4 regions of the Allobosea vestrisii genome follow, and region 4 is predicted to be linked to each of the others. Evidence: riboswitches for the same ligand, from Rfam matches in the RefSeq annotation. Region 4 holds a riboswitch; each other region holds the start of a gene.

What was found. Region 4 has a riboswitch for cobalamin ahead of QO058_RS18420 (CbtB domain-containing protein). Riboswitches for the same ligand answer to the same signal wherever they lie in the genome.
Region 1: it holds a riboswitch for cobalamin, as region 4 does, so the genes downstream of both, QO058_RS12130 (TonB-dependent receptor plug domain-containing protein) here and QO058_RS18420 (CbtB domain-containing protein) in region 4, are expected to answer to the same signal.
Region 2: it holds a riboswitch for cobalamin, as region 4 does, so the genes downstream of both, QO058_RS28025 (hypothetical protein) here and QO058_RS18420 (CbtB domain-containing protein) in region 4, are expected to answer to the same signal.
Region 3: it holds a riboswitch for cobalamin, as region 4 does, so the genes downstream of both, QO058_RS13495 (ABC transporter substrate-binding protein) here and QO058_RS18420 (CbtB domain-containing protein) in region 4, are expected to answer to the same signal.

The regions. Positions count from the first base shown of each region.
Region 1 covers NZ_CP126307.1:2,429,910-2,434,113, forward strand. Annotated here, with positions in the region: gene QO058_RS12115 (DUF3616 domain-containing protein) at 1-556, shown strand, start outside; gene QO058_RS12120 (NUDIX hydrolase) at 609-1,172, shown strand; gene QO058_RS12125 (hypothetical protein) at 1,290-2,186, shown strand; cobalamin riboswitch at 2,244-2,440, shown strand; gene QO058_RS12130 (TonB-dependent receptor plug domain-containing protein) at 2,561-4,204, shown strand, end outside.
Region 2 covers NZ_CP126307.1:5,667,520-5,671,723, reverse strand. Annotated here, with positions in the region: gene QO058_RS28030 (TonB-dependent receptor) at 1-1,371, opposite strand, end outside; gene QO058_RS28025 (hypothetical protein) at 1,368-2,126, opposite strand; cobalamin riboswitch at 2,361-2,673, opposite strand; gene QO058_RS28020 ((2Fe-2S) ferredoxin domain-containing protein) at 2,748-3,077, opposite strand; gene QO058_RS28015 (lysylphosphatidylglycerol synthase domain-containing protein) at 3,290-4,204, opposite strand, start outside.
Region 3 covers NZ_CP126307.1:2,715,149-2,719,352, forward strand. Annotated here, with positions in the region: gene QO058_RS13490 (FecCD family ABC transporter permease) at 1-1,015, opposite strand, end outside; gene QO058_RS13495 (ABC transporter substrate-binding protein) at 1,012-2,022, opposite strand; cobalamin riboswitch at 2,264-2,473, opposite strand; gene QO058_RS13500 (mandelate racemase/muconate lactonizing enzyme family protein) at 2,503-3,681, opposite strand; gene QO058_RS13505 (M81 family metallopeptidase) at 3,693-4,204, opposite strand, start outside.
Region 4 covers NZ_CP126307.1:3,720,959-3,725,162, forward strand. Annotated here, with positions in the region: gene cobW (cobalamin biosynthesis protein CobW) at 1-691, opposite strand, end outside; gene QO058_RS18410 (DUF1636 domain-containing protein) at 688-1,113, opposite strand; gene QO058_RS18415 (CbtA family protein) at 1,163-1,918, opposite strand; gene QO058_RS18420 (CbtB domain-containing protein) at 1,929-2,102, opposite strand; cobalamin riboswitch at 2,138-2,319, opposite strand; gene cobU (bifunctional adenosylcobinamide kinase/adenosylcobinamide-phosphate guanylyltransferase) at 2,406-2,918, shown strand; gene cobO (cob(I)yrinic acid a,c-diamide adenosyltransferase) at 2,931-3,542, shown strand; gene cbiB (adenosylcobinamide-phosphate synthase CbiB) at 3,539-4,204, opposite strand, start outside.

The DNA.
Region 1 (4,204 bases), 1.3 Mb from region 4:
TGGCCAGGCCGGTGCGCCCGAGCTGAGCTGGCGTGTCTCCGACCTCCTCGGCGCGGCCGGCGAGGTCGCGCCCTATCTCGGCAAGCCGCTCGATGCCGACACGAACGGGCTGAACATCGAAGGCCTCGCCGTTGTCGGCGACCAGCTCTGGCTCGGCCTGCGCGCACCCTCGCTCGATGGCCGCGCCTTCCTCGTCGGCGGCAGCCTCAAAGAGCTGTTCAAGCCGGGCAGCGAGTCGGCGACCACTAAACCGCAGCTCCTGGCCTTTTCGGCCGGAGCGCAGCGCGGCGTGCGCGACCTCGCCCCGCTCGCCGATGGCCGCCTCCTCGTCCTCGTCGGCCCGGCTCAGGACCAGGAGGTGCCCTATGCGATCGTCCTGCTCGACCCGGCCGATCCATCGGCTACCCGCGAGCTCGGCGAGTTGCGCCAGCGCAAGAATGCCAAGGCAGAGGCGCTCACCGTCCTGACCGAGGAACGCGACGAATTACGCGTCCTCGTCGGCTATGACGGGGTGAAGAACGGCGAGTTCGAGGAGTACCGGCTGAAGCTGCGCTGAGGCGGAGGCAGGCACCTTCCCTGCCGCTGCCGGAGATGCGAAGCACAAGGCCATGAGCTTCCTTCCCCGCCTCAATTCGCTCGTCTCCCGCTATCTCGCCGAGGTCGCTGGCCCGCGCGAGCGGCTGGCGCTGCTGCGTTGGCAGATGGCCGAGCGCCACGCGCTCGACCAGCGCGAGACCATGCCGGGCCATGTCACCACCAGCGCCTTCGTGCTCTCGCCCGACCATGCGCAAATCCTCTTGATCGACCATGTCGTGATCGGCCGTTGGCTTCAGCCCGGCGGGCACTACGAACCGGCCGCGACCTTCCACGAATCGGCGCTGCGCGAGGCGGTCGAGGAGACCGGCGTCGCGAGCCCGACGCTGCATCCCTGGCATCGCGGCGGCGACCTGCCTTTCGCCATCGACAGCCACGAGGTGCCGGGCAATCCGCGCCGGAGCGAACCGCCGCATATCCACCACGACCTGCAATATCTCTTCATCGCCGATCCGGCTTTGCCCCTGACGGCCCAGGAAGAGGAAGTGCACGCCGCGGCCTGGAAGCCGATCGCGACGCTGGCCGAGATCGCGCCGGTGGCGTTCACGCGCTTGCATGCCGTGAACTCGCGAGGCTGAGCCGGCTCGCTGTTACCCATTTGCAACATTGTAACGTTATGATCCCGTGATCGGCGATTCAATATTGCGACTCATTCGCATTTGCGTAGGGTGGGTTCGTCAACAGGATCGCCAGTCATGCTCAAGCCCGCCGCCTTCGCCCTTGCCGTCTCCAGCCTGCTCTCGCCGGCGCTTGCTGCCGATCTTCCCTCGCGCAAGGGCGCGCCGGTTGCTCCGCCCGTGCTCTCCGCCTGTACCGAGAGCGAGGGCATCCCGACCGACGCCTTCGGCTTCACCACTGGTTCGGACGTCGCCGAAGTCGGCTCCTTCGGCGCTAGTCTGACCTATGGCGGCGGCTTCGGCGTCCGCGACGGCCGCCAGGCCGCGCACGGCCTCCAGCTCCAGGGCTCCTACGGCCTCTTCCCCTGCTTCGAGATCGGCCCCTATCTGCTCGGCGGCTATACCGACGCCACCATCGCGGGCACGGGCGCCGACAGCCGCAGCTTCGGTGCCGGCGTCGAGATAAAGTACCGCCTGCTCGGACGCGATTTGCACGGCATCGGCCTGACCGTCGTCGTCGACCCAAGCTTCAACCGCAACGACCCGAGCGGCGCCGGCAACTTCACCACCTACAACACCGGCATCCGCATTTTCGCCGACAAGACACTGGTCCCCGGCAAGCTCTACGCCGCGCTCAACCTCTCGCACGACCTGACCTGGACGGGTCCCAGCCCCTATCTGCGCTCCTCGACCTTCACGGTCGGCGGCTCGCTCGCCTGGCAGCTGATCGACGGGCTCTATCTCAGCGGTGAAGTCCGTCATCAGCGCCGCCAGAACGAGCTCGGCTTCGGCGATAACGCGGGCTACGCCACTTTCGCCGGCCCCGGCATCTTCTGGCAGGCGACCAAGCAATTCGCCATCTCGGCGGCCTACAATGTCCAGATCGCCGGCAAGGCCAAGGGCGTGCCGGGCGATCTCGACATCACCAATTTCAGCCAGCATCTGGTCAAGGTGAAAGCCGCCTACAGCTTCTGAACGGCCCATTCGAGGGCACCATCGGCCGGCCGAATTGACCCCGCCGCATTTCCGCCCTAGTCGTTAACGCGACGGTTCCCTCACGGGATCAAAAGGGAACGCAGTGCGGGTGGTTCGCCACCTCATGCTGCGGCTGCCCCCGCAACTGTAAGCGGCGAGCCTTTCGCCATACGCCACTGGGACCTCGGCCCTGGGAAGGCGGTGAAAGGCGGTGACCCGCGAGCCAGGAGACCTGCCGTCAGCCGTGGTCACACGCGAACACATCGGCCGGGGTGCGCTGATGGGTGGTAGAGCCATGCGCCCCCGGTTTCGGGAGCGGGTGGGGACATCTCGTTCGCGGTGACGTGCCACTGACGTTACCGCCGAGGTTTCCCGTGTTCCGTTTGCCAAAGCCCGCCAAGAGCGGGCGTTCGCGCCTTGCCCTCTCCCTGCTTGCCGCTTCGACCACGCTGATATCGCCCTCTGCACTGGCGCAATCGGGCGAGAAGCCAATCGCGCTCGACGAGCTCGTCGTCAGCCCGACCGGCGTGCCGACCCCGGCCAGGGAAATCGCCAGCTCCGTCACCGTCGTCACCGCGCAGGAGATCGAACGCCAGCAGCGCCGCACCCTGCCCCAGGCGCTCGCCGCAGTGCCCGGCCTCAACCTCGTCCAGACCGGCGGCCCGGGCGGGCTGACCTCGGTCTTCATGCGCGGCGCCAACTCCAACCACGTCAAGGTGCTGATCGACGGCATCGAGGTGAACGACCCCTCGACGCCGAACCGCTCCTTCGATTTCGGCCAGATGCTGACCGCCGACATCGAGCGGATCGAGGTGCTGCGCGGCCCGCAGAGCGGCCTCTATGGCGCCAATGCGCTGGGCGGCGTCATCTCCATCATCAGCAAGCGCGGCGAAGGCCCGCCGAAAGTCACGGGCTCGGTCGAGGCCGGCTCTCACGGCACCTTCAACCAGAGCATCGGGCTCAGCGGCGGCGATGACCGCTTCGACTATGCTTTCGGCATCAGTCATTTCCGTGCTGATTCGACGCCGGTGACGCCGCCGGAGCTCGTGCCCGCCGGCAGGCGGCGCAACCCCAATTCCTATGACAACTGGAGCTATTCCGCCCGCCTCGGCGCCCGCCTGACCGACACGCTGAGCGTCAACTGGGTCGGCCGCTATATCGACGGGCAGTTGCTGTTCACCAATGATTCCGGCTTCCCAAGCCTGCCGGATGCCTTCCGCTCCAGTCAGAACTACCGTCAGGCTTTCACCCGCGGCGAGATCGTCTGGGATCCGCTCGACGGGCGCTTCGTCAACCGCTTCGGCGTCTCCTACAGCAACCAGGATCGCTCCAACCGCCGGCCGAACGCCGCAGGCATCCTCGGTTTGCCCAGCGAGAACCTCGGCGAGCGCATCAAATACGACTGGCGCGGCGACCTGAAGCTCACCCAGAGCCAGACCCTGATGATGGGCCTGCAATATGAGAACGAGCGCTTCGACACGCCCAACAAGACGGTCTCGAACGGCAACAGGGGCGCCTTCGTCGAATTGCAATCGAACTGGACCGACCGCTTCTTCACCGTCGCCAACATCCGCTACGATGACGACGACAAGTTCGGCGGTCACACCACCTATCGCATCGCACCGGTCCTCATCGTGCCAGGCAGCGAAACCAAGCTGAAGGCGAGCTACGGCACCGGCTTCAAGGCGCCGACGCTGAGCGAACGCTTCAGCGATTCCCGCCCGGCCTTCAACTTCTACGGCAACCCGGCCCTCAAGCCGGAGGAAAGCCGCGGCTGGGATGTCGGCTTCGAGCAGCCGCTGCTGAACGGGCAGCTGAATGTCGGTGCGACGTACTTCCACAACGACATCGACAACCTGATCCTGACCAACGCCGCGCGCACCTCCTATACGAATATCGGGCGCGCCACGACCAAGGGCGTCGAGGCCTTCGCGGCGCTCGAGCTGACGCCTCAGTTCAAGGTCAGGGCCGACTACACCTTCACGCTCGCCAAGGACGAGACCGCGCGCCAGGAACTG
Region 2 (4,204 bases), 1.9 Mb from region 4:
GCGGAAACCGGTGGCGTAGCCGACACGGAAGGTGAGCTGGTCGGTCGCCTTGAAGGTCGCGCCGGTCGAATAGGTCGTCGCCTGGTAGTCGACGTCACGCGGCCGCTGACCAGGCAGGTTCGGGGTATATTCGAAGCTCGTGGTGCCGAAGGTCCGGCGGATGCCGCCGCGCAGGGTCAACCGGTCGTCCAGCAGCTTCTGCGAATCCTCGACATAGAAGGCGTTGACGGTCTCGGACTGGTTGTTGTCCTGAGGCGAGACCGGCGCCAGCGGATTGCCGGGCACACCGATGCGGTCGCGGATCGAGCGCAGCTTGCTGGTTTCCCAATCCCAGCCGGCGAGCAGGTCATTGCCCTGCCACAGCGTCGCGCTCGGCTGGAAGCGGGTGCCGAAGACGTTGAGTTCGCGGCGGTTGTAATCGGCCGCGGTACCCAGCGCCGGCAGTCCGGTGCCACCACGGATGACCGGCGAGGCCCAGCGGAAATTGTCGACGTCCTGCACGGCGTAGCCCTGCAGCATCCAGCGATACCGGCCGCCCGGGAGCTGGCCCTTATAGGTGACGTCGAAGGAGTTGTTGTACCGATCCTCCTGGCTGATCGTATTGGCACCGGAGCCGCGGAAGCCGACATCGTAGATGCCGTCGGTGCGTAAGCTCGTCTCGATGCGGTGATCCGGATTGATCTGGAGGCCGAGCGCGCCGGTCAGCCCGAAGCGCTGCCAGCCGGTATTGGCCATGGTCGTGCCGCCGCGGCCGGAATGGTAATCGTCGCGCTTGCCGCCGGAAACGCCAGCATACCAGTCGATGCTGTCATAGACGCCGCCGGTCTGGGCCTTGCCCTGCAGCAGGCCCCAGGACCCGCCGGCCGCCTCGATCATCGTGCCCGGCGCGGTCCGGCCGGTCTTCAGGATGATGTTGATGACGCCGCCGATGTTCTGGCTGCCATAGATCACCGAGGACGGTCCGCGGACGATCTCGATGCGCTCGACATCGGCTGCCGAGAGTTTCGAGAGATTGGCCGTGCCGGCGCGGCGGCCATTCATCAGCACCAGCACCTGACTGCGGAAATCCTTGCCCTGGCCGTCGGTGGAGCCGCCGCGGATGTTGATCGAGGTCTGACCAGGCGTCCATTCGCTAAAGAAGCCGACGGCATTCTCGGCCAGGAGATCGGTGATCGACTTGGCCGAGGAGTGCTCGATCTTGTCACGATCGATCACCTGCACGGTGCCCGGAATCTGGCTGCGCGGTTCGGGCCGGCCGGTGACGGTGACGACGAGCTCGTCGAGCTTGATCTCGGTCTGCGCGAGGGCGGGCGCCGCCAGAAGCAGAGCGGGAAGCGCCGTGGCGGCAAGCAAGAAACGGCGAGCGATCATGACAGGGTCCAGACGAGGATGGCCGAGCGGCGATGGCAGGAGAGGCGCCAGCCGGCCTCGGCCGGCACGGCTTGCTTCATGAGGTGGTCTAGGAGTTGAGGGCGGCGCGGATCGTCCGGCGTCCAGCCGAGCCGGTCGGCCTGGAAAGCGGCGAATTCCGGCAGGTCGCGGAGCACCAGCGAGAAGGTCCAGTCGATCGCACCCATGCGGTCGGGCTCATTGCCTTGGAGCTTCGGCAGGACGAGGTCGATACCGGGCGTCTCATCCTCGCCATGCCATTCGCGCGGCAGGCAGGCGGCGAGAATAAGGCCGCGTGGGGCGTTCTGCGCCGGCACGGCCCAGATGATCTGGCGGCGCGCCCATTGCCGGCAACGCGCGAGGAAGGCGAGCGGATCGTGGAAATAGCCCGGCATCGTCGCGGCCAGCACGGTGTCGGCGGGCTCGCAGGAAACGCGCTCGTCGTCCCAGCCGAATGGAATGATCTTCGGCCGCTCGGTTCGCGCAGCTAGCCGCGCCTGCATCACCGGTGCGGGTTCGATCGTAGTCCAGCGCCGGCCTCTGCCGAGCAGGGCTGCGCCGAGCTGCCCGCCCCCTGCCCCGACATCGACGAGATCGCCGATGTCCGCCGCCAGGTTGCGAATGAGCGGCGCCACGCGCGCCGCATAATCCGATGTGTCGATAGCGCTGGCGTAGAGTGCCAGCGGGTCGAGCGAGCTGGCGCGCGGCAGCGCGGCGGGAGGCGAAAGATCCGTCATGCCGCGCCTATGAATGATATGTTATATCATTACAAGATGACCTGCCTGACTTAGGCCTCTTGTCCGACGGCGCGGCCGGTTTTTCCACGCAGCTCATGCGGCGCGAAGTTACGTGCATTCTCACCGTCGTCCGCCCCTCGCTGTGCGGAGCAGGGCTACTCGGGAGCGCGACAGGTACGGCAGCAGAAGCGGCCAAGACGTGCCAGCGACCCGCCGGACACCCCGCCCGCGCGACATCAATACGCCGTCGGGGCAGGTCTCCTGGCTCGCGGATCAGCGTCTTCGACCGTCTTCCCAGCGCGAACGCCAGTGACATCGTGGTCGAAAACTCACCGCTTACAGTTGCGGGGGCAGCTCCGGATTGCGCGCGAGAGCCGGATCCGATCAGGTTGAATCAACCTGATCGGTGAATCCGTCTCTCACTTTGAGTTTAGAGACCGTTTTACCGATCGGCTTGCCATGCAAGCTGATCGGACGGGCTCTAGCGCGGCACCGGATTCCCTCTTAGCTTCGGATCGCTCCGAAGACCTCGACGCCGGTCAACCTATATGGCGAGATTGTGGCGTCAACCTGCGATCCGGGTTGCGCCACGCAGGCTGTGGATGGCGGCGATGATCGCCTTCAGAACTCCCGCGTGCAAGAACTGCTTCTTGCCGGTCGGCTCATAGGCGAGATCCTCCACCGGCCGCCGAGGAGGTGACCCGCGATGATCCGGTCGACCGCACGCTCGTCGACGCCACCATAATACGTGCCCTCCGGCCAGATCTGCACGACCGGCGCCAGATTGCACTGGCCGAGGCAGCTCGTCTTGGCACTCATGCAGCCCTCGCCGGAGGTGCGCAGCGACGGGCGATCCTGCTCGTTGCGGAAATGCCCCCAGATCACCTCTGCGCCGGCGACATTGCAGGGCCTGCCCATGCAGACGAGGACGCGTCGCTTCTGGGCCGGCACCAGTGAGCCTTTGGGCGCCGACTTTGCCGATGACTACTCGAAGCTGGCGCGCGTGCCTGACTCAGCGAATTCCGCCGATTGCGTTCGTCGGCAAAATGGACATCACGGGCCGCCGCTGGGACAGGCCGGAACACAGGCTTCTCGCAGAACCTGGATTGCCGGATCGATGAGATCGAGACTGCCCTCGCTTTCCGCTTGCCCTGGCCGTTCCGCTAGCTCTTGCGTCCAGCCAGTAACGAGAACGCCAGCAACGCTGCGCCGGGCAGCAAGGGCACGAGGAAATAGACCGCGCGGAAGATGATGAGGCCGGCGATCACGCCGACGCCAGGCAGTACCAGCACCACCACGGCTTCGATGACACCTAGTCCGCCAGGAACGTGGGCGATAAGCGACGCGATGTTGGCCAGCACATAGCTTGCGGCGACATCGGGATAGGAGACCTCCCCAAGGCTGGCCAACGCCTGATGCAGGCATGCGGCGACCAGGGCAAAGTTCAAGGGCCCGACGACGAACTGCGCGGCGGCCAGCCGCGGGCGCGGCAATTCGACGTCCCAGGAGCCGATCCGCCACTGGCCGCGAACGCAGATGCAGAGGGTAAAATACGCCGCCAGCGCAAGGACCAGACCGGCCGCCAATCCGAATACGGCACTGCCTGGCAAGCCAGTCAGCTTCATAGCGAGTTCCGGCCGCAGCAGGAGCGCCAGCGCTGCGAGCGAGCCGAGGCCAATGCCGACGGTCGCGCCGCAGAACAGGATCACCTTGGCGACATCTCCGGCGGTGAGGCCGCATCGCGCATAGAAATGATAGCGGATCGCGCCGCTGCTCAGCGCCGCCAGGCCGATATTGTGGCCAAGCGACAGGCTGGTGAACGAGGCCAGCGCCGCCTGCCGATAAAGGAGCGGCTTGCCGGCGTATCGCAATGCGAGAAAGTCAAACAAGGTCAGGCAAGCATAACTGCACAGGGCAAAGCCCAGCGCCGCCGCGACCCGGATCGGATTTGCCGAGCGCAGCAAGCCACTGAGCTGCTCATAGCTATGACCGCGCAAGGTCCGGTACAGCAGGTAGGCCGCAAGCGTGATGGCTGCCAGCGCCAGGGTGGCCCGGAGAATAGCCGGCCATCGTCGACG
Region 3 (4,204 bases), 1.0 Mb from region 4:
TCAGGGCGAAGACCGGCGCACCGAACAGCGCGGTCACAACGCCAATCGGCAGGATCTGCTGCGGGATCAGGATACGCGACAGGATGTCGGCGAGGATCATGAAGATCGCGCCGATGACGAGGCAGGCCGGCAGCAGCCGGGCGTGGCCGGAGCCGACGAGGAAGCGGGCGGCGTGCGGAATGATCAGCCCGACGAAACCGACCGTGCCGACGATCGAGACCATCACCGCCGTCATTACCGCGGTCGTGGCCAAGAGGACGACCTTCACCCTGATAACCGCAATACCGAGCGAGGCCGCGGCATCGACGCCGAAGGCGAAGGCGTCGAGCACCTTGGCGTGCAGCATGCAGATGGCAAAGCCGATGAAGGCGACCGGGGCCGCGATCCAGAGGTCCGGCCAGCGCACACCGCCGAAATTCCCCAGGAGCCAGAACATCACACCGCGCGCCTGTTCGGCGCTGGCCATTGTCGTGACGATCGTCGCGGTCGCGGCATTGAAAAGCTGCGAGGTGGCGACGCCGGCAAGGATGACGCGATCGCTCGCGCCGCCCGCCCCCGTCGCCAGCAGCGCGACCACGGCGAGCGCAGCGCAGGAGCCGATGAAGGCCCCGGCCGAGACGCTCAGCGCCGTGCCGCCGATGCCGACGCCGAGGATCAGCACCGCGACGGCGCCGGTCGAGGCGCCGGCGGAAATGCCCAGCACATAGGGCTCCGCCAGCGGGTTACGCAGCAGCGCCTGCAGGATCGCGCCCGAAAGCGCCAGAGCCCCACCGCACAAGCCAGCCATCAGCGCCCGGCTCAGGCGATAGTCGAAGATCACGCCCTGCTGGATCGCGCTCACAGGGAAGCCGAGATCGAACAGCCCGTTGCCGAGTGCCCGCAGCGCCGTATCAAACGGGATGCGCATCTCGCCGATCGTCACCGCCAGCGCCACCGAGACGGTGAGCGCAGCGAGTGACGCCAGCGCGATGGCGATCCGCGCTGGCCAGTTCGGGCCGTGGGCAGCGTGGCTCAAGGGGAGAGGCCGAAGCCTGAGATCGCCTTGGCGAGCGTCTCGATGCCGTCGACCGTGTCGAGACCGGCACGGGTCGCGCCGACATCGATGATGACGACGCGCTGGTTCTTCACCGCATCGAGCTTGCTGGCGACAGGATCCGTCTTGAGGAAATCGAGCTTCTTCTCGATGTCATCAGCCGGGAAGCGGCGGCGGTCCATCTTCACCGTGACGATCACCGCGGGATTGGCGGCGGCGATGCTCTCCCAGCCGACCAGCGGCCACTCCTCATTGGTCGTGATGATGTTACGGGCGCCGAGCTTCGACAGGATGTAGGCGGGCACGCCGTTCCTGCCGGCCATGAAGCCGTCGCCCTTGATCTCCTTGCTGGAGAACCAGACCACGACCGGCACGTCCCTGGCCTTGACGTTCGCCACCGCCTGGACCGCCTTGTCCTCGCGCGCCTTAAGCTCGGCCACGAGTTTCTCGGCCCGATCGGCGACGTCGAAGATCTGCCCGAACTCGCGGATGTTGCGATAGACCAGCTCCATCGTGAACATCTGGGTGCGCACGCCGTCGCCGGCGCCGGAATTGTCCTTGCCGACGCAATCGGTCGGCGAGACGTAAGTCGGAACCTTGACCTTGGCGAACTGGTCGCGCTTGCCGACGATGCCGTTGGGCCCGACATGCCATTCGAACATCGCGGTGACGAGGTCGGGCTCCTGCGCCAGCACCGCCTCGAAGCTCGGATCATTGTCGGCAAGGCGCTTCACCTTGGCGTTGACGGCTTCATAGGGCATGGCGACGGGCGAGAACCAGACCGCCGTGCCGACGACGCGGTCGCCGAGGCCGAGGGCGTAGAGGATCTCCGTCTGCGTCTGGCCGATCGCGACGATGCGCTTGGGCGGCGCGGCGAAGGTCACGCTCTCGCGGCAGTTCTCCAGTGTCAGCGGATACTGTGTCGGCGCAGCAGAGGCTGCACCCGCGAGCGACGTGCCGAGAAGCGCCGCGGCGGGCCATTGCAGCAGGCGGGCGAATTGGCGCGCAGTCGGCACAGGGCAAACCTCAAATGTAACAATGTTGCATTTCTGATAGAGTGGACGGCACGCAGCCGTCAAGCTCTGCGCGGTAGCGCGCATGGCGGTCGTCATGAACATGGACTTCATCGCTCCCCGAGATGACGGATGGGAGCTGCGCAGGGGATGTGGACAGATGGCGGGCTCAGGCGACCGCCACTGATGCACACCTCCGGGACACCCCGCCCGAAAGACGTCTTCGACGATCGGGGCAGGTCTCCTGGCTCGCGGGTCGACGCCGGTTCCGCCCGGCCTTCCCAGCGCAAGGAGCGCCAGTGGACGATGGACGGAGAGCTCGCCGCTTACAGTTGCGGGGGCAGCCTCGGCTTTGGCGCGGGGCGCCTCACCGAATTCCCTCTTAGCTCCGGAAGCAACCCGGAGAACCTCGATCGCGCCCACCCTATAAGGCGGCGCTATATCGTCAAGCGCCGTTCAGAGGCTGGGCGTGCTGTAGAGCCGCTTGCCCTGGACCGTGATTTCGACGTCCTGCAGGTAGCTCTGCAGCGCGGTTGTCGCGACCTCGATGCCGAGGCCGGGCGCATCGGGCGCTGCGACCTGCCCCTGCGCATCGCGCTCCAGATGATTGGCGGAGATCGCCGTGGCGAGCGGCTTCGGCATCGCCGGATACTCGCAGATCTCGTGATCGGCGAGCCCGGCATAGGGCTGCAGCGAGGCCGAGAGGGCGAGATGCGAGGTGAAGGTGTGGTTGACGAAGGTCACGCCCTTCGCCACCGCATAGTCCGCCACCGCCTTCGAGGGACCGATGCCGCCGATCCGCCCGCAATCGATCTGGACGTAGCCGATGCCGCCATAGTCGATCAGCTGCTTGGCCATGGATTCATTGTGGGCGCCTTCGCCACCGGCGAGGCGCACCTTGGGGCTGCGCCCGGCGAGCGCGCCATAGGCTTCGAGAGCACTGGCGTGGAAGGGTTCCTCGAACCAGCGGACATCCGCCTTTTCCATCGCCGGCAAGCGGGCGGCCGCACGCTCGACGTCCTCGATGAAGATCTGGCCGGTATCGACCAAGAGAATTCCATCCGCTCCGAGCCCTTCCCGCGCCGCGACGAAATGCTCAGCATCGGCCTCGACGCTGCCGCGGCCAATCGGCCCCCAGCCGAACTTGGCGGCTCGGAAACTCCGCTTCCTGGCATCCCGCGCACGCTCCAGCGTCTCCTGCGGCGTGTCACCGAACAGGACGGAAGCATAGGGCGTCTTGGGGTGGCTCTGGCGATAGCCGAGCAGGCGCCAGACCGGCTCGGAGCGCAATTTGCCAAGGATGTCCCACAAGGCCATCTCGACGCCGGAGAAGGTATGCGGCGCCTGCAGCAGGTCCATCGAGTTATAGGCGACCGCGGCGGCGATGCGGGCAATATCCTCCGGGCCATCCAGTGCCTGGCCGAGGACGGAATCGGCGACAGGCCGGCAGACCCCGTGCGACATCGGGCAGATGAAGGCGGCAATCGACGGCAGTGGCGCCGCCTCGCATTCGCCCCAGCCAACATGGCCGCCGGCGGCGACGCGCACCAGCAGCGCGTCCTGGCTGCCATCGGCTTCGTCGGTGACGACGGGCATGGCGAGATAGAAGAAGTCGACAGCCTCGATTTTGGGCATGGGCGCAGTCCTCACAGGTCGTAGATCGTCGCGCGGGGCGCGAAGGTGACGTTGTCGTCGAGCGGATAGATGGGGCGGGCGCAGATGCGGTGGCCGAGGCTTTTCAGGTTCGCCGAGGTCGCGCCGGGCGCGTCGACGTTGAAGTTGCGCGCGCACCACTGGTCGAACATGTGGAATTCGGTATGGGGCGACTTCACCACGATCAGGTCGAAATCCTCCGGATCAAGCCCGTTGGCGTAGTACATCGCCCGGTCGAACAGGCTGACCGAGCGGCTCATCACGACGACGGTGACGTTGCCATAAGTCAGCACCGCGGTCGGGCCGGCCCGGAGCGGCGCCTTCATCGTCTCGAGCGCGGCTTCGCCGTCCGAGAGCAGCTTGACCCTCGCGGTCACCGGCAGCGGCGGAAAGCGCGCCGGGTCGATCGAGCCGCCGAGCGTCAGCGAGAGATTTGCCCCGACTCCCGCCGCATGCGCCGCGGCCGCAGCCGGCGCGTCGACAATCTGGGCCAGCACCCGCTTGC
Region 4 (4,204 bases):
CGATGATCAGCGCTGGCTCGACCTTGCCATTGATGGTCTCGACCACCTTGATCGCCTTGGGCAGATGCTGGGCGATCTCGGCCTTGACCCGCTCGCGCCCGGCCGCGTCGAGGATATCGCTCTTGTTGAGCAGGATCAGGTCGGCACAGAGGATCTGGTCCTCGAACACCTCCTCCAGCGGATTGTCGTGGTCGACGGCCTGGTCCTGCGCCGCCTGCGCCTTCAGCGCTTCGGGATCGTCGGCGAACTGGCCCTCGGCCACCGCCGGTCCGTCGACCACGGCGATGACGCCGTCGACGGTGACTCTGCTGCGGATCGCCGGCCAGTTGAAGGCCTTGACCAGCGGCTTCGGCAGCGCAAGGCCCGAGGTCTCGATCAGGATGTGCTGCGGCGGATTCGGCCGGTTCAAAAGCTTCTCCAGCGCCGGCACGAAATCATCGGCGACGGTGCAGCAGATGCAGCCATTCGGCAGTTCGACGATGTCGTCCTGCGTGCAGCCTTCGATGCCGCAGCCGGCGATGAACGAGCCGTCGAAGCCGAGATCGCCGAACTCGTTGACCAGCACGGCGAGGCGCTTGCCGCCGGCGTTCTCGAGCAGATGGCGAACGAGCGTGGTCTTACCGGCGCCGAGGAAGCCGGTGATGATCGTGCACGGCACCTTGCCGAGCGCGGGGTTCTGCGGAGCGTTCATTGATCTGATCCTTGCTGGCGCGGCAGAGGGGGCACGCGCGCGACCACGCCCTTGCGGAACGAGACGGGTCTTTCCTTCCAGGGAACGATGCCGTTGGCGCTGGCGGCAAAGCTTTCCGCCGCGCCGACGATCTCGTCGAGATGAAGACCGGCGTCGAGATCGCCGATCAGATAGGTCCATTTGCCGTCGGCCGCGAGCGCGATCGTGCAGGGCCGCTTGCAGACAGCCAGGCACTCGACCGGCACGACGGCGATGCCGCTGCCGGCCATGCGTTCGGAGAGCGCCGCCGCGAGCGCGATGCCGGGCTGGTCATAGCCTTCCGGCAGGTCCTCGCGCTGGCGCCGGCAGACGGTGCAGACATGGATCGTGCAGCCCGGCTCTTGCCGGGCTTCCGTCGCGAGGGCGAGATCGCCTTCGAGCATCAGAACGCCTCCTTGGCGGACGCGGCTTCCTAGAGAGCCGTGCGAGGCGTCAGGCCGCCGCTGTCGCGGCGCTGCGGCGCGCAAGCCAGGGCCAGAGCACGCCGACGGCAAAACCGGTGGCGAGCCAGAGCGCGGCCTGGATGGCGAGCGAGAGCGCGGCGAAATGGGCGGCGATCTCGGCCGGCACCTTGCTTTCCGGTGCGGCCGGATGCGGCGCACCGATCAGATGCGGCAGCAGCAGCGCCAGCACGGCGAGCGCCCGGGCCCAGGAGGCCTCGACGCGCAGGAAGACGAAGAGCGCGCCGGCGGTGACCACGGCCGTCAGCAGCCACCAGAGCTGGCGCTGGTGGAGCTCCGCCGCGGCGGAGCCCGGCAGCTCAGGCGCTAGTCCCATCGCCGGAGCGAGCCCGAAGGCAAGGAAGCCGCAGATGGCCCAGGCCAACGTCCGGCGCTGGTCGATCGGCTCGTTCGCGGCGATCATTCCGGCGAGCAGCAGCGCGGCAAAGCCGATCGCGGTCGCGATCGTCACCAGGCTGGTGAAGGCGGTGCGCTGCAAGCCATCCTGCGGCTTCCATTCGTGCTCGCCGGTGTGTTCCGCGCCGGCTTTCGGGTCGTTATGGGCGAGAATGATGCGGGCGTCGCCAGTGAAGGCGGCCTGCATCGGTGCGCCCTGCGAGCGCAGCGCCGCCTCATAGGTCTCGGCCTTGAGGATCAGCGGGGTGGTGGTGACGTGCTGGAGCGCCGAGATCAGCAGTCCAGCCAAGAACCCGGCCAGGATGCTGACCGTGAGAACACGCGTGACCATGTGCTTTCCCTCAATGGCAGGGGAAGGCGAGGCCGTGACGGGTGTCGTGCGCCGCGTTGTGGATATTGGACGAGGCGGCGAAGCCGACGGTGTAGATCAGCACGAAGCCGAGGATCAGCGCGGCGGCGACGGCTTTCGCCCGTTCCGAAGCGCTTGTCTGGCTGGTGACGGTTGCGGTGTTCATTGGCTCACTCCTGGCCACCCCACCGGCAGCCTGCTGGACGACATCGGATGACGGCAGGTCTCCTGGCTCACGGCTTGATGTCCTGCGCCGCCTTCCCGGTTGAAAACCAGTGGCCGATGGCGCGGAACTCGCCGCTTACAGTTGCGGGGGCAGCCGCGGTCCTTCACCGCGTTCCCTTTTCACCTCGTTGCCGAGGCACCGTCAGCAACGATCATTAGCCATCCGGCGGGCACTGTGCAATGCAATCCCCGTCATTCCCGGCGGAGCGCGGCGCAAGCCGACGCATGACGCGGAGACTGCACCATGACCCTTCCACCGCTCACCCTCGTCCTCGGCGGTGCCCGTTCCGGCAAGAGCCGCCATGCCGAGGCGCTGATCGAGGCGCTGCCGGGCCCCTGGACCTATATCGCCACGGCCCAAGCCTATGATGACGAGATGCGCGCCCGAATCGCCGAGCATCGCGCCCGCCGCTCCCGCGACTGGCAGACGGTCGATGCGCCGGTCGCGCTGCCCGAGGCGATCCGCAATGCTCGGTCCGGGCCGCCCATCCTCGTCGACTGCCTGACGCTCTGGCTGACCAATCTCCTGCTCGCCGAGCGCGACATCGCGATCGCGACCGGCGAACTCATTGCCGCCTGCCGCGAGGCGGAGGGGCCGGTGGTGCTGGTCTCCAACGAGGTCGGCCTCGGCATCGTGCCCGACAATGCGCTCGCCCGCCGCTTCCGCGACGAGGCCGGCCGGCTGCATCAGCGGCTTGCGGCGCAGGCGGGGCGCGTGGTCTTCATGGTCGCCGGATTGCCGATGCAGGTGAAATAAAAGAGCGACGTGATGACGGATGAGACCGAGGACGCCGCCCGCCACAAGGCGAAGATGGCAAAGCGCAAGGCGGTGCAGGACGCCGAGGTCGCCGGCAAGACGCTGGAAAAGGGCTTGCTGATCGTCAACACCGGCCCTGGCAAGGGCAAGTCGACCGCCGCCTTCGGCCTGATCCTGCGCGCGCTCGGCCATGGCTGGCGCATCGGCGTCGTGCAGTTCATCAAGGGGGCCTGGTCGACCGGCGAGCGCAAGGCGCTGGAGGCCTTCGGCGACCAGATCTCCTGGCATTCGATGGGCGAGGGCTTCACCTGGGAGACGCAGGACAAGGCCCGCGATATCGCCGCCGCGACCCGCGCCTTCGACAAGGCGAAGGAGTTGATGGCGGACGGCAGCATCCGGCTGGTGGTGCTCGACGAGCTCAACATCGCCCTGCGCTACGACTATCTGCCGCTCGCCGAGGTCGTGGCGGCGCTGCAGGCCCGCCGCCCTGATCTGCACATCGTCGTCACCGGCCGCAACGCCAAGCCGGAACTGATCGAGGCGGCCGACCTCGTTACCGAGATGACGCTGGTGAAGCACCATTTCGCCGCCGGCGTGAAGGCGCAGCAGGGGATCGAGTTCTAGAGGGCGAGCGCAGCCAGGCTTCCGGCTGCCGCCAGCCCCCAGAGCAGCAGGCAGGCGCGCCGGTAGAGGCCCAGTGCCCGCCGGATATCGGCCGCCGTAGCCTCCGCTCTGCCATCGCTCATCCAGCCGTCCTCGACCCTGACCGCGCCATAGACGCGCGGGCCGGCGAGCCGAAGCCCGAGCGCACCGGCCATCGCAGCCTCCGGCCAGCCGGCATTGGGCGAGCGGTGGCGACCGGCATCGCGGCGCACGGCGCGCCAGGCGGCGCCGGCATTGGCCTCACGGTCGAACGTCGCGGCGGCGATCACCAGCAAAGCAGTCAGGCGCGAGGCCGGCAGGTTGACGAGATCGTCGAGCCGCGCCGCCGCCCAGCCGAAGGCGAGATGCCGCGATGATCTATGGCCGATCATCGAATCGGCGGTGTTGATCGCCTTGTAGAGCGCGCCGCCCGGCAGGCCGCCTGCGCCGAGCCAGAAGGCCGGGGCGACGATCCCGTCGGAAAAGTTCTCGGCCAGGCTCTCGATTGCGGCGCGGGCGACGCCGGCTTCGTCAAGGCTCTCCGGGTCGCGGCCGACGATCATCGCGACGGCCTTGCGTCCACCGGCGAGCCCGCCTTGCTCCAGCCCTGCGGCTACAGCAGCGACATGGTCATGCAGGCTGCG